One region of the Marinomonas sp. 63XJN7_7_ISO-PGPR-S23-202 genome, then DNA from elsewhere that is predicted to be linked to it. Evidence: predicted binding sites of a transcription regulator. Region 1 holds the regulator's gene; the other holds the start of a gene.
What was found. The regulator sigma-54, encoded in region 1, starts transcription at its own class of promoters, with help from an activator protein. The targets are predictions, from matches to a motif close to TGGCACNNNNNTTGCTNT.

Region 1 (7,987 bases):
TGTTATGGGGGTGAATCAATGTGGTTGGCATACTCAGACGCGTCAAACCTATGGGCACAGTGTTTTATATTCTCCAAATGGTGAGATGTTGAAACAGTTGCAAGAAGAGCCAGGGTATTTTGTGGGAGAGATAGACAAAAGCAGTCTACAGACATGTCGTACTAAAATGCCCTGTTTAGAGCACCGACGCTTTACAAGCTAAGCAAATAGTATTGAGTTCATAATAATTGATAAAGGCTCAAGAGAGCCTTTATCTTGCTTTAAGCGATGATGTTGATGACAATCTGTCAGGTTAGTAAAGTAAGCTAACAAAGAGGGAGGTTACTCTTTTAGTCCAAGTTTCTTTTCTTCAACATCACGAAGAAAGCGGAACAGCTTTTTGCGGTTGGTGGTTTTGCCATCTTCGGATACCTCTTTTTGAGACTGGCGAATAAGCTGTCTCAGCAGTTGGATGTCTTCTAATCCTGGATGATCTTCTAGGTATTGTGATAGCACTTCTTTGCTATGCTCACCGATCAATTCGTCGCGTTTTATTTCCAGTTGGTGGAATAATTTGTTATAGGCAGCTGAGGTTGTATCAAACATGGCAACTTGCTTGGCAATTGCTTCATGGTCTTCGGTACGCATTACCTTGCCTATGTATTGTAAGTGTCTTCTCATCGCTTCTCGTTGCTTGATGCGATCAGCTTCGGCAAGGGCATCTCTGAGTGTTTCTGACATCACAACTTTTTTTTGCTGATTTTTGCTCAGTGCTAACAGTTTCTTACCGACTTCTTGCAGGGCTTCCATTTCGCGTTTGATCTGCGTTTTACTCTTAGGGATGTCGTCTTCATTAAATTGATCAAAGTCAGTCATGGGAACCTATACTAAAAAAATGGTGGCGAGACCAAGGAAGGCTAAAAAGCCGACTACATCGGTCACGGTAGTCAAAATAACACTGGCCGCTAAGGCGGGGTCGATACCAAGTTTTTTTAAGAAAATTGGTAAAAGAGTTCCAGTAAGAGCGGCAATCAAAAGGTTGATGATGGTCGCCCCCGCAATGATATAGGCAATCTTGAGGTTGTCAAACCAAACTGCTGTCAGTATGGCAATAACGGTTGACCAAAGAAGACCATTGAGTAAACCAACAATCAGTTCCCTGTTTAGTAACCAACGCATATTGGCAGAGCCAATCTGATCCAAGGCGATCCCGCGTATGACCAAAGTAAGAACTTGAGAGCCGGCGATGCCTCCCATGCTGGCAACAATGGGCATTAAAACGGCCAGCGCAACAACTTGGTTGAGAGTGTGTTGAAAAAGACCGATGACGTACGAGGCAATAAAGGCGGTGATTAAGTTGATTCCTAACCAAACAGCACGACGGCGAGTGGTTTTCATGATTGGCGAGAAAGTGTCTTCGTCGTCTTCCAAACCGGCCATACTGAGCATGGAGTGTTCGGCTTCATCCCGAATAACATCGACCACGTCATCAATGGTAATACGCCCAAGTAGCTTTCCCGTACTGCGATCAATAACGGGGGCGGAGACCAAATCCATTTTTTCAAACACTTGGGCGACTTCGCTTACGGATGTGTCTGAGTGGATGGCGGTGTGGTCTGTCTCCATAATGTCTCGTACAGTGGTTTTTGTATCACAGACTAGGAGTTTGGCTAAGGGAAGCGTTCCCAAAAGTCGGTTTGAGCGGCTGACAACTAACAGGCTATCTGTCATGTCAGGAATTTGTTTATATTGTCGAAGGTAACGAAATACTCTGTCCAAGGTGACGTTAGGGCGAATGGTAATGGTGTCTGTGTTCATTAAGCCACCGGCGGAGTCTTCCGAGTAGCTTAATAAGGCCTCAACTCTTAGTCTGTCCTGAGGAGGCATGGATAAGAGGACTTCACTTACCACCTTGTCTGGCAGGTGTTGCAGTAAGTCGGCTAAATCATCGCTTTCAAAGTGTTCAGATACGGCAACCACCCGCTGGGTGCTCATATTCTCTAGAAACTGTAGGCGTATGTCTTCGTTTAGGTATTGAAGAACCTCGCCTTGGTTTTTGTCTTCAATGAGTTCCCAAAGCTGCTTACGTTCTTTAGGGGGAGAGGATTCTAAAAGGCTAGCAACATCTTGTGCGGGTAAAGCGCCATTTAATAAATAGCGCGTTTGTAATGTGGCGCCAGACTCTAAAGACTCTGTGACCGTTTGTAGGTGGGCGAGTGTATTTTTATCTGGCATTGTTGTCCTTATTCATCTTCCCCAAAGCGATCATTGATTAATGCAATAATGGCCTTGATGGCATCTTCTTCATCTTCACCATTGGTTTTAATGGTGATGTCCGTGCCCTTGCCAGCAGCTAGCATCATCATTGCCATAATGCTTTTACCATCGACATTACGCCCGTCTTTCTCGATGGTAACATCGCAAGAAAAGCGAGAAGTGGTTTCGACTAGTTTTCCTGCGGCTCGTGCATGAAGGCCAAGTTTGTTGATAATGGTGACAGACTCTTCCAACATACCTTTTTCCTTAATTAAGATTAAATCTAATTCAATAATGATTCTAACTCAGTAAGAAGGGCTTGATTGGTCTCGGCCGCTCTTAATTTATTGAGTTTTTCGGTAGATTGCGCCAGCTCGGCAATTTCTGATAGGGTCGATAAATGGTTGTCGCATTCGCTTGGCGGCACAATCAAAGCAAAAATTAAATCCACATTTTTCTTGTCCACGGAGTCGAAATTAATGGCGGATTGCAATGACATGACAACTAGAGCTGTGTGGTTGGCACTCTCCAAACGGCAATGGGGGATGGCAATGCCATTGCCTATGCCAGTACTGCCAAGTTTTTCACGTCCTAGTAATGCATCATAAACTGCTTCGTTGTCGCAATGTAACCGGTTTGATGCAACTTCAGCAATACTTTCTAGTACGCGTTTCTTGCTGATAATATCTTGTTTGGCGATAACGAGTTCAGCTTTTAATATAGATTTCAAAGGCATAAAGAAATGTATCCGTATTAGATGAGTCGTTTGCGTTCATTGGAAGGCGGAATATTCATCGCCTCACGATATTTTGCTACAGTTCGCCTAGCAACCTGAATACCTTGTTCCGCTAAAATACTGGCTAGTTTGTTGTCACTAAGCGGTTTTTTGGCTGGTTCTTCGCTAACGAGCTTCTTAATCATAGCTCGAATAGCGGTCGAAGAACATTCCCCTCCAGAAGCGGTATTGACATGACTGGAGAAAAAATATTTCAGCTCAAAAATGCCTTTAGGAGTATGCATGTATTTCTGTGTGGTTACTCGAGAAATAGTAGACTCATGCATGCCGACCTCTTCTGCGACATCATGAAGCACCATAGGTTTCATAGCTTCTTCACCGAGTTCGAAGAAGTCGATCTGTCGATTCACAATGCAACTAGTGACTTTTAGTAAAGTTTCATTGCGGCTTTGCAAGCTTTTCATGAACCATTTTGCTTCTTGCAAGGAGTTTTTGATGTACGTGACATCTTCTGATGTGGAAGCTGTTGCTGCCATGGCGGAGTAGGTTTCGTTTATCTTAACCGGTGGCAGAGCGTCATTATTCAGTTCAACTTGCCAGACGTTATTGCGTTTTCGTACAGACACATCGGGGATAACATAATCGGTATCGTCCGTGTCAATGATGGACCCTGGTCGAGGATTAAGTTGCTGGATCAGTTCAATCACTTCTTTGAGCGATTCTTCCTTTAGTTTTGTTTTTCGGCTTAATTGAGTGAAATCTCGATTACCAAGCAGAGGGAGATAGTTGTCTACTAAATTATAGGTGCTCTTATACAAAGGGTGCTCGCGGAACAGTTCTAATTGAACTAACAAGCAATCACGCAGATCAATAGAGCATACACCAACGGGATCAAAACGTTGTAAGCGGTGTTGAACCGCAATGACCTCATCAAGCTCAAGGTCTTCAAGTTCAGAGGTCAATGACTCCCAAATTTCATCTGGGGAAATGCTTAAATACCCATCGGACTGAACACACTCAATGATGGCGTAAGCAATCTCAATATCCCTATCTGACATGTGGGTGAGGTTGAGCTGCCAAATTAAATGGTCTTGAATGCTTTCTTCTGGTGCGTTACGACTTTCAAAATCCCCATCATTTTCATAGCTGTTGGAGTGGCTGACAGACGCTGCTGAATTTTGGTAGGTATCGTCCCAATCGCTGTCAATGGATAGCTCTTCTGGAATACTATCGGTCCATTCTGATTCGACCTTTGCTTCTTCGCTGCTGTTTGACTCAACCTTTTTTTCAGACGCGTGTGTGTTGTCGCTATCACTATCGCGTTCTTTCAATGCTGATGGGGCATCACTAGAAGTGTATTCCTCATCATCAATTTCCAGTAGCGGATTAGACTCTAAAAATTCATGGATCTCCTGTTTAAGATCCAACGTTGAAAGCTGCAGTAAACGAATGGCTTGCTGCAACTGTGGCGTCATGGTCAGTTGTTGACCAAGCTTTAATTGTAAAGACTGCTTCATAGAGCAACTCTTTTATCGTTAAGTTGAAAGTAAGAAAGATGGAACAAGTTATGCATGTTACTCCCTTTGAGTTGCAAAAATAAGAGGTTATAAGCGGAAGTCGTCACCTAAGTAGACTTTTTTCACTTGTTCGTTGTTGATAACGGTATCGGCATCCCCTGATGCGATGATGTGTCCATTACCAACAATGTAGGCTTTATCACAGATGTCGAGAGTTTCTCTGACGTTGTGGTCGGTAATTAACACACCAATACCACTTTCTTGTAAATGCCTGATAATGAGCTTTATATCGCCCACTGAAATAGGATCCACACCAGCGAATGGCTCGTCAAGTAATATGAACTTGGGGTTCATCGCGAGTGCCCGGGCGATTTCAACTCGGCGACGCTCCCCCCCAGACAGCGCCATACCCAAGTTAGAGCGAATGTGAGTAACATGAAATTCTTTTAATAAGCTTTCTAATCGCTCTTTTCTTTGGGCTCTATTAAGCTCTTTTCGTGTTTCAAGAATGGCGTAAATGTTGTCTTCTACCGACATTTTTCTAAAAATAGACGCTTCTTGCGGGAGATAGCCTATGCCTTTTTGAGCACGGGTATGCATGGCATATTTGGTGATGTCCTGGCCATCGATAAAGATGCCGCCGGCGTCATTGGTGACCATGCCAACGATCATATAAAAACAGGTTGTTTTACCCGCGCCATTCGGTCCGAGTAAGCCAACCGCCTGGCCTGATTCGACAGAGAGGGAAACATCTTTAACCACTTGGCGTTTTTTATAACTTTTTGCGAGATTTTTTGCTTCTAAAACGGCCATTTACTTCTCTTTTTTCTGTGGTGATGCTTGTTTTTTTTCGGTTTGTGGCTGTAGCGTCATGGAAACTCGGCCTGATCCTTCTTTCTCGGCGCTGAAGGTGCCATTTTTGATGTAGTAGACAATATGGTCGGCGGTGATTTTGTCATCCATTCTGTTTAAGTAGCCGTCCCCAAAAATTTCCACTTTGGACTGAGCGGTTTTATAGATGACTTTATTACCACGACTAATCATCATATTACCTTGCCAATCGATTTGTTGGCTAAATTTGGCAGGGTGGCCCGTTGCAATGAGTTCGGTGAATTTACGCGTCTTAGGATTGGTGATGACTTTCAGATACTGGGCTTGAATTTCAATCGAACCTTGTTTTACAAATACGTCACCTGTATAGACGGCTTCGCCTGTTTTTTGATCAAAATGGGCTTGATTGGACTGTATATTTAATGGTTTGCTTGTATCATCTGGAAGCGCTAGTACCCATTGGCTTACGAATAAGCCGGCTAAGAAAGTACATACCTTAATGTGTTGCTTCATACTGTCCTCTTACAGATCCTGTCATTTTAACTTCTTCTGTGTTGATATAAGTGACAATGACATCGGCAGATGTTTCGCCTTGTGTTGAGTATATTTTTGCATTTCCTGTACTCGTAAGTGACTGCTGTTTATCTAAATAACGAATATTGTCCGCTGTTAGTGTGATGTCTGGTGAGTCTACGTAATGTTTTACGGCTGATGCATCATCAGTTAGTAGAATATCACTACTGCCATCTTCAATTATCCCTTTTTTTCCTTGTGCTTCCCAGTTCCCCGTTTTTTCAACTCTTTTTACCTTTGGGTTTTCGAGAAGTGTCCTTGCACCTTTGTTGTAATGTAGAGCTCTATCTGCGGTTAAGGTTTCTATCAGTTTGCCATCTTGGTCAAATTCTGTGGCGTGTATTTTTGTAATGAAGTAATCGGGGGTGCTACTCAGATTGTCGGTTTGAAGCAAATTTTTATTATCAGATGAGCCAGCCCAGAAAAAAAGAGTAACGATCGCAATGCCGCCAGCCCCCAGTAGTAGTTTTTTGTGGCTTGCTTTGATCATTAGACAGAATCCCCTGTGCTAACGAAGAAAATATAGACAGCGTACGAAACGAGTAAGGGAATGGCTATCCAGCGAGGAATGCTTTGGTTTTTGGTTTTGGCAAATCCATAGATGAGTAAGGACAAGGCAACCGTTAAACCTAGAACCCAATAGAAATCTCGTCCCGATGTGGTTTGATCAATCACGCCTGGTGCGATTAACGCGGGCAGTGGTAACACTGTCGCCAAGTTGAACATATTTGAACCTAAGATGTTGCCAATGGCGATATCATGATGGCCTTTACGTACACTACTGATTGATGCAGCTAGCTCAGGTAGGCTGGTGCCGACGGCCACGATAGTTAAACCAATCACCATGTCGCTGACACCAAGAGCGGAAGCAATACCGATGGCTCCCCAAACAAGCAGTTTCGAGCTGCCTATCAGAACCACTAGACTGACAAGTGAAATGCATAGGGATTTGCCGACAGGGCTGCCATCATCCTCGGGGAGCTCACTGGAAAGTTGCTCTTCAAGGTTTTTGCTGCCTTTTAGCATGACGATCATCATGATAATAAACATGAAAACTAATACGATACCGTCTGAAAAACTTAAGGTACCATCATGAAGTAACCAGCCAGTAACCAGGGTGATGGTTAAAACAAGGGGGACCTCCTTACGCATCAAATCTTTCGTAACCGGGACGGCGGAGAACAACAGAGTGGCGCCGAAAACCAGCGCGATATTGGCAATGTTAGAACCTAATACGTTACCGATAGCAATGCCTGGCGCATTATCAAATGATGCAATCGCCGACACAACCATTTCGGGCGCAGAGGTGCCCAGTCCCACCAAGATTACTCCAATAACAATGGGGCTCACTTCTAGTTTTTCGGCAACGAGTGCCGCATGTTCAATGAATTTATCAGAACTAATAACCAGCAAGACTAAGCCTGCAATTAGAGCAGCGGAAAACAGCAGCATAACCTCTTATTTACTCTCGAATCAAAAAGATGTCCCATTTAATGAGGTTTGCTGTGTAAATTCAAGACTTGATCTTTGAAACAATTTCGATTCCGTTTATTGCGCGATTCTATTTTATAAGGGCGAGTGTTAGTATCAGCAACTATTATATTGGGAAAGGATAGGTGAGTCCGTGCTGGATAGGTATATAAAAGTACAGAATCTTCGCTTTTCAAGAGGGGAGAGGGTGATATATGAAGATGTGTCGCTGGATATTCCTCGTGGAAAAATCACCGCTGTGATGGGGCCAAGTGGAACCGGAAAAACGACTCTCTTAAAGCTAATCGCTGCGCAGCTTTATCCAGACAGTGGTCATGTTTTTGTTGATGGGCAGGATATTCATTCTTTGTCTCGTTCAGATTTATATAAAGTCAGAGAGAAAATGGGTATGCTTTTTCAAAGTGGTGCCTTATTCAGTGATATGTCTGTTTTTGAAAATGTCGCTTTTCCTCTGCAAGAACATACCAATTTTGATGCGAGTAAAATCGAAGGTATTGTGCTCGAGAAATTGCACAGCGTGGGGTTGCGAGGTGCGGCAAAGTTATTCCCTTCTGAATTGTCAGGGGGGATGGCTAGACGTGTCGCTCTTGCTAGGGCGATCGCA
Region 2 (7,987 bases), 1.1 Mb from region 1:
GGTTCCCGCCAATAGCATCCAACCCAGTTGGATTAACAAAGCCGGCTAAATTAATTACGCCAACTTGCTGCATATCCGTCACGCCTTTTTTTTGTACTGAGACCACCCCGTCCTTAGCTATATTAATGCTCGTCACATCCGGATCGATTTGAATAGGTGGCTGCACGACTAGCCCATTTGCTGTAACAAGTTGTCCTGTACTACTCAGTTGAAGACTACCATCACGTGTGTAAGCCATCGTGCCATCAGGCTGTAAAACCTGCAAAAAACCTTTTCCTTGAATAGCAACATCCAGCTTTCGGCCTGTCACGTTAAAATCCCCATTAGAAAAGTCTTTTTGAGTGGCATCCACTTTCACCCCTGTCCCTAACTGCAATCCAGATGGCAGTTCGGCATTTTGAGCACTGAGGCCACCTGGCGCTCGCTCCGTTTTGTACATCAGATCTTCAAACACGGCTCGGTCTTTTTTAAACGCCGTGGTGGAGACGTTCGCCAGGTTGTTAGATATTACATTCAGTTGTTTGTCCATGGCCGTTAAGCCGGTTTTACTTACCCAAAGTGCTGAGTTCATATAAGCCTCTTTGCAAATTTAATAACGCAACAGCAATCGATCAACGAAAATAATTAGCGCGAAAACGATTATGCTCTTTGTAAAATTCTCGAAGACGCAGCACTGTCTTCCCGAATGGTATTCATCATTTTAATATTCATTTCAAAGCGACGAGACAAATCCATAATGTGCGTCATTTCTTCCACCGCATTCACATTGCTCCCTTCCACAAAACCAGAAGCAACCTGCGTATTTACGTCCTGATTAAACACTTGTCCATCTTTACTGTGAATCAAGCCATCTTCACCTTTACGCAAATCATCAGGGTCAGGATTCACCAACTTAAGCTGACCAATAACAGCTACCTGGTTCGCAGCTCCCCCTTGTGGAATAATCGAAATGGAGCCATCTGAGGTAATCGTAAGACTCTGCAAAGGCGGTAAAAAAATGGGACCATTCACCCCTGCGACAGGTAACCCGGTGCCCGTTACCAATTGCCCGGCGGCATTAATTTGCAGGTTGCCAGCTCGGGTGTAAGCTTCTTGTCCTTTTGAGTCGTAAACGGTTAAAAAGCCTTTGCCTTTGATTGCCACATCTAGGTTACGCCCTGTTTGAATCATACTGCCTGGGGTAAAACGCGTACCTGGATTCTCCGTCATGGCATAGACACGGCTTGGATAGTATTCTCCGTAAACCTGCATCGCTCGCGCCTGCTCAAAGTCTGCGCGGAACCCTGTCGTGTTAACATTTGCTAAGTTATTCGCGTGAATGGTTTGGGCGTTCATTGTTTCAACACCACCACTCATTGCTAGATACAACGCTCTATCCATTACACCCTCTCGTTACGCTTTTTTACCATCTAATCACTTACAATCAAGAATCATACCAAGTTTCAGAAAATATCTAACTCATTGATATATAAGGATTTAATTAAAAACCCATCAAAAATAAGCAAACATAAGGCAAAAAAAAGCCGAAGTGGGCAACCACTCCGGCCAGGAACATCTCTTTTATCTCACTAACGCAAATTAATGATGGTTTGCGTGACCGTATTTTCCGTCTCTAACGTTTTACTGTTTGCCTGATAGTTACGTTGCGCTTCAATCAGAGCAACCAATTCAGAGGTAAGATCCACATTGGACTGCTCTAATGCTCCTCCTTGGATTCCCCCCAAGGTACCACTATTAGGTCGGCCAACATTCGCCTGACCAGAATTAGAACTTGCTACCCAAGAGGTATCACCCGCTGGCGTCAGACCATCTACGTTATCGAATGACGCTAAAGCAATCTGACCAAGAACGGACGTTTGCTGATTGGTATAAGTAGCTTTTAAGTTACCATCACGATCAAACGAAACCCCTTGCAACTCACCAGCAGTATAGCCATTTTGCTCAAAGTTATCGGTACTCGCCAAAGCAAACTGAGTCGACCCTGCAAGGTCAATAGGCATAATGGAATCACGATTCGTCGGATCAAAGCCAGTAATTTGTAGGTTAACAGGTTGTGGTGTCCCAAAAGGAGGAATCCCTTGAAACGTGCCTTGATATTTACCCGTGGCATCGAACTTCACCATACTGTCTTTTGGTAAGAATGACTTTTCTTTGCCCGTAATTGGATCGGTATAGGTTTCCTTCCCATCTACCGTCGCTCTCACTTCATACGTGTTATTTTCACCTTGTTGAATAAAGTAATAACCCAAGGTGTGAGTCTGCCCTAACGAATCGTAAATGTTCTTAGTATTACCATAACTGTATGACTTCGGATTATTCGGATCAAATGCAGGTCGCGCCACTTGTTTAGGTTCACGCAACTCCGTTGGCGTCAAGCCAGCAGTAATAGCCACCCCACCTAATGTGCCACTGACGGTTAGCGGTGTTTGCGCCATAGAGGCGATTTTCGCCGTTGTTGGCTCGGTATTTCCCAAATATAAAAGCTGAAAAGGCTTTTCTTTAATCCCATCACCGTTGTAATCCGTATTGCCTTCGGCACTATTGAAGGTCGCGTAGGTGGGCGGCAAAAAAGCAGCCCCAGCATCGTCTTTGGTTTTACCGTCTACCGTCGCATAAACACGATAAGTATCAGGATCCTTACCTTTTGCATAATAGTAACTGATAATATGATTGTTACCATTCGCATCGGTTACCGTTTGGGTTTGAGTATAATCATAAGTATCTGGGTTTTTGGGATCAAACTCGGCACGAATATAAGGTGGAACATCTTCACCTTCTGAGTTTAAATTTAATTTAAGCTTTACATCTGACGTTGCTTTAGGAGGGATTCGCTCAGTAGGTACAACCAAATCCTCTAAATTACCGCCTAAAATACCATTCTTCGCGTTGTAGCCTTGTACTTTTTGGCCAGTATTCGTCACCAAATTGCCATTGGCATCCAATTTAAAATCACCCGCACGAGTGTAAGCTTGGGTACCATCTGGCTGTTTGATTACAAAAAAACCTGTACCATCCACAGCCAAGTCTAAATTGTTATCTGTGTATTTCAAATTACCAGAAGAAAATTCTTGCGCAACTTTAGATACCCCCACCCCCGAACCAATGGAGTTATTACTGCCTGCCCCTAACACATTGGTACTATATAGATCATCAAACTCGACACGAGACTTTTTAAAACCTGTTGTATCCGCGTTAGCGATGTTGTTACCTGTTACATCCAAGTAATCAGCGGATGCCTTGATGCCTGATAACGCTGTATTAAATCCCATAATCTGCTCCGGTTAACCTAATATTTCCAATTTGTTAGTCAGTTTAATCTTTCCATGATTCTCGACATTTAACATAGTACCGTCTTTGCCATTAATCGTTACGCCCTGAATACGAGCGGGTAATTGAATAGGCATAGCAGCTACTTGACCTTTCTTGTTGACTGATGAAGCGGCAAAATGATATTCGCCAGGTGGCAATTCTTTACCTTTATCGTCTTTCCTATCCCACTTAACATCGTTTTCTGTCAATTTCTGCGTACGAACCAACTTATTATTGGCGTCGAAAATCTTTAGCTCTGCGGAAGTTGAGCCCTTGGGGATATCTGTTTTAAGATCAATAGAGTGCTGAGAATCACTTACTGAAAGTTTATTTCCAGGCATCAATAACGACTTCCCCACTAAACTCGAAGCACCAATCGCCTGATTGGATGTAAGAGCCGTTGTCATATTCTTGAGTTGGTCTGAAATACCCGATAACTTTTCCAAAGAACTAAACTCTGACATCTGGGCTACCATGTCATTAGTGTCTTGCGGAGCGGTTGGGTCTTGATTTTTAAGCTGTTGAATATACAGCTTTAAAAATACGTTTTTATCCGCCAACCCTTTCGTCGGATCTTTCTTTGGGTCTTTTATATTATGAGCATCAGCGGCAGCAGGGTCTTTTACACTCCCCTTATGCTCACTTTTCTTCAAACTCGCTTTCGCACCATCTGTGCCGTACTGAGCAATCAGGTTTTTTAAACCATTGTTATCAGATATATTTGCCATACATCACCCCTATGATGACTGTCCAAGCGTGAGCATCTTTTGCATCATGCTTTTAGCTGAATTCATAATATCGACATTCGTTTGAAAAGAACGCGATGCAGACATCATATCCGCCATTTCTTCAATCGGATTAACATTTGGGTAATAGACATACCCTTTCGCATTCGCCATTGGATTATCCGGCTCATACCTTGGCTTAAGCGGTGCTGAGGATTCCACGATGCCATCAACTTTGACACCCACTCCCGCTCCACTATCATCATCTGTAGTATCACCCCAACCATTGTCCTTCATGGAGTTGACCATCATTTCAGAGAAAACAGGCTTACGGGCTCGATACGTTTGATCTGCTGAGCTTGCCGCACTATCAACGTTCGCCATATTACTCGCTACTGTATTTAAGCGAATGGTCTGGGCACTCATTGCAGACCCTGCGATATTAAAAATATTACCTAAAGACATACTGATTAATTCCCGCTAAGCGCTTTTTTCATGCCACTGATTTTTCTATCCAAAAACATAAAACTGGTATCAAATTGCAAAGAGTTCTTAGCGTATTCTGCTTTTTCTCTTTGCATATCAACCGTGTTGCCATCCAAAGAGGGCTGACTTGGATTGCGATACAAAAGGCCATTATCGCCGTCGCCAAATTCACTCACACCATTTATATGTCGCTTATTATCTACCGCTAAATACAGTTTGTTTTTCTCATTGTTAAACATGGAGTCGAAAGTAATGTCTCTGGCTTTGTAATTTGGCGTATCCGCATTCGCAATATTATTTGCCAATACAGCAGCGCGAGCACTGCGAAACTCCAGCATTTTGTCATGCCCTGCAAATGCTTTTTCAAATGATATAGCCATGCTTCTCTCTTCATACAATGATCAAACGTATAAAGTAAAAAGCAATAATAATGCCAAATTAAAAAATACTTTAAAATCAATTGATTATGAATTTTTTATTGGTAATCGGCAAAAAGCGGCAACGTAACAAAATCCATAAAGGCGAGGCCCCACGAAGAGGAAGAAGACATGAACGCAAAAGGCTCCTCTTGGCGTAACGGCAAGAGGAGCCTTGAAAGGTCGCTTTCAAAGAGGAGACTAACATACGGCCTCTTTACTGCAACAAAGTCATAATAATTTGTTGTTATTTCGCTCTATAAACAATCCCTGGATGGCATTGGACAATCTCAAACAAATCGGATAAACCACTTAAGGCTTCAGAACCACCGAGAAACAGGTAACCGCCAGGATTCAAAGAAGCATGCATTCGCCTCAAGATATCCATCTTCAAATCTGCGGTAAAATAAATCAGCACATTACGACAAAAGATGACATCAAATTTGCCAAGTCCTGAAAATGAATCAATCAAATTTAAGTAGCGAAAATCAATACGTGCACTTAAAGAAGGTTTCACCTTCCATGTAGTATTGTTAATTTTATCGAAATACTTGCGTTGCATATCATCACCCAGACCACGGGCAATGGCTAAGCTATCATACTCACCTTGTTTAGCATGCTGTAAAATATTGGTACAAATATCGGTCGCAACAATCTTTTCACCTGGCCTTAACACACCAGGACGAGACGCTTTGAACTCCTCTATTACCATACTAATGGAGTAAGGTTCTTGTCCTGTTGAAGAAGCAGCCGACCATATTTTCAGAGGCGACTTCGTCATTTCAGGCAGAATTTTTTCTTTCAGAATTTTAAACGGATGAGAGTCACGAAACCATAAGGTTTCATTGGTCGTCATCGCGTTAATCACTTCTTCTTTTAATTTTGTACTTCCGGCACGTTCAAGAACATCAACTAACTGCTCTATCTTACTAAAATTTTCTCTTTCTAAGATCTTCCCTAATCGACTTGCCACTAAGTACTGTTTATTATCACTTAATGAAATGCCACATACTTTTTGAAGAAAATCTCGAAACCTTAAATAGCCGTTTGGTGTTATTGCATTCGTACTACTGAGCATTAGAACTCCTAAAACAGCAGCTAAAAGGATCAGACACAGCGTCAAAAATCATCAGAGTCACATCACACTTGCACTCAGTCATCGGATTGAATCTTGACCGTTTCGATCGCTAAGCGTGCTAGCTCATCAGGTTGGAACTTAGCCAAAAAGCCATCCGCTCCGACTTTTTTTACCATGGCCTCATTAAACACACCGCTTAACGATGTATGGAGTAGAATAAACAAATCTTGTAAACGGCTGTCATTACGAATGGCCGTGGTTAGCGTATAACCATCCATCTCAGGCATCTCAATATCAGAGATAACCATCGCAAATTCTTTCGTCACATCCGCGCCATCCGCCACCATACCTTGAAGATAATTCAGAGCTTCACGACCATCATTCAAAACCGTTGTAGCAAAACCCACTTGCTCCATACAGCGCTTAATCTGCTTACGAGCAACAGAGGAGTCATCTACGATCAAAATATGATGCTGCTTCGCATTACTTTGGATACCAGCGTTAATGATACCATCCGTAATATCCTGACGGGTTGGTGCAACCTCAGACAAAATTTGTTCCACATCAATAATTTCAACCATTTCTTTGTCAACCTGACAAACAGCGGTTAAGTAATTGTCATTAGATAAGCCTTTTGGGGGTGGCTGAATATCGCTCCAATTCATATTGACAATACGCTCAACACCGCGCACCAAAAACCCTTGAATACGACGGTTATATTCTGTGATGATGACAAAACATTGGGCAATGTTTTCAATCGGGCTAGCCCCTGTCGCCAGCCCCAGATCTAAAATAGGAATGGTGCCACCACGAATATGAGCCACACCTCGAACAACAGGACTACTGTGGGGCATGGAAGTTAGCTTAGGACACTGCAATACTTCTTTCACTTTAAACACGTTAATGCCATATATTTGCTTGCCATTTAAGCGAAAGAGCAGCAATTCCAGGCGGTTCTCCCCAACAAGTTGGGTACGCTGATTAACGCTATCGAGAACACTGGCCATAAAGCCTCCTATGTGTATTCGTAAATTCAGTATTCACTGAAACTAATTAATATTAAAATATATTCTCAATGATAGAGTGATTTTTGCTATTTTACTAATACCTTATAGTAACTCAATGTACTTAATGCATTAACTAAGAACGTACTCACTACTAAACTAAAGAGAGTAGACCATGCGACTAATAAGGCTAATGTTAGCCTTCTCTTGCCTTCAGGCCAGCACTACGTTTGCTTTGTCAATAGAAGATCAAGTTCAGAACTACATCAATAACGTTGAAATTCCTCGTCTATCAGGAAATTACCCTGATGCGTCGGTGTCCATTACCCTCAACAACAAAATCTCGCTTAGTTACCTGCCAACTTGCAAAGACAAACACATTCAAATAAAAAATCAGCGACCTAGTGCATCCAAACGCACCACCTACTCAATTAGCTGCAACCATCCAATGTGGAAGTCCTACCTCCCCGTCACTCAGAGCATTTTAATCCCTGCTTTTAAAACGCTCGAACCCATTAATAGAGGACAAGCTTTCACCAAACAGAATATTGGCATTGGCAACGTGGATTTAACCAATTTACGAGGTCAAGTATATACCCCCCAAAACCCACCTTATGGTCTTGTTGCTTCCAGAAATTTGCGCATCAACACCTTTATTTCTGATAACGTCACCCAAAAGCCCACCCTTATAAAAAAAGGCCATCAAGTCCTCATTACGGCCCAGAGTGGCAACATCACAGTTAAAATGAACGGTATTGCCCTGCAAAATGGCGTCGAAGGTCAACAAATACGAGTTAAAAATACCAGCTCAGGTAGAATAATATATGCAAAAGTTGTAACGGACAGTGAGGTTCTTGTAAACTACTGACTATTCTTTGGTCTATTTCGGTTTTTTATATCGACTTTTACGCAAAGTTTAACTAAAGTCTTACGAGCAATGGTCGTTAACAGAGACAGATAAATTATTTA

Region 2: the regulator sigma-54 is predicted to act here: its motif matches at 4,939-4,956, upstream of flgB (flagellar basal body rod protein FlgB).

Annotation. Positions count from the first base shown of each region.
Region 1 is NZ_CM149677.1:2,890,975-2,898,961, reverse strand. It holds gene AC0VYG_RS13475 (carbon-nitrogen hydrolase family protein) at 1-202, shown strand, start outside; gene yjgA (ribosome biogenesis factor YjgA) at 322-855, opposite strand; gene mgtE (magnesium transporter) at 862-2,214, opposite strand; gene AC0VYG_RS13460 (HPr family phosphocarrier protein) at 2,223-2,492, opposite strand; gene AC0VYG_RS13455 (PTS sugar transporter subunit IIA) at 2,519-2,971, opposite strand; gene AC0VYG_RS13450 (RNA polymerase factor sigma-54) at 2,989-4,488, opposite strand; gene lptB (LPS export ABC transporter ATP-binding protein) at 4,576-5,301, opposite strand; gene lptA (lipopolysaccharide transport periplasmic protein LptA) at 5,302-5,832, opposite strand; gene lptC (LPS export ABC transporter periplasmic protein LptC) at 5,816-6,382, opposite strand; gene AC0VYG_RS13430 (calcium/sodium antiporter) at 6,382-7,344, opposite strand; gene AC0VYG_RS13425 (ABC transporter ATP-binding protein) at 7,571-7,987, shown strand, end outside.
Region 2 is NZ_CM149677.1:3,996,216-4,004,202, forward strand. It holds gene flgG (flagellar basal-body rod protein FlgG) at 1-571, opposite strand, end outside; gene flgF (flagellar basal-body rod protein FlgF) at 640-1,380, opposite strand; gene AC0VYG_RS18545 (flagellar hook-basal body complex protein) at 1,569-3,269, opposite strand; gene AC0VYG_RS18550 (flagellar hook assembly protein FlgD) at 3,282-4,037, opposite strand; gene flgC (flagellar basal body rod protein FlgC) at 4,047-4,499, opposite strand; gene flgB (flagellar basal body rod protein FlgB) at 4,505-4,900, opposite strand; gene AC0VYG_RS18565 (CheR family methyltransferase) at 5,184-6,014, opposite strand; gene AC0VYG_RS18570 (chemotaxis protein CheV) at 6,089-7,021, opposite strand; gene flgA (flagellar basal body P-ring formation chaperone FlgA) at 7,194-7,886, shown strand.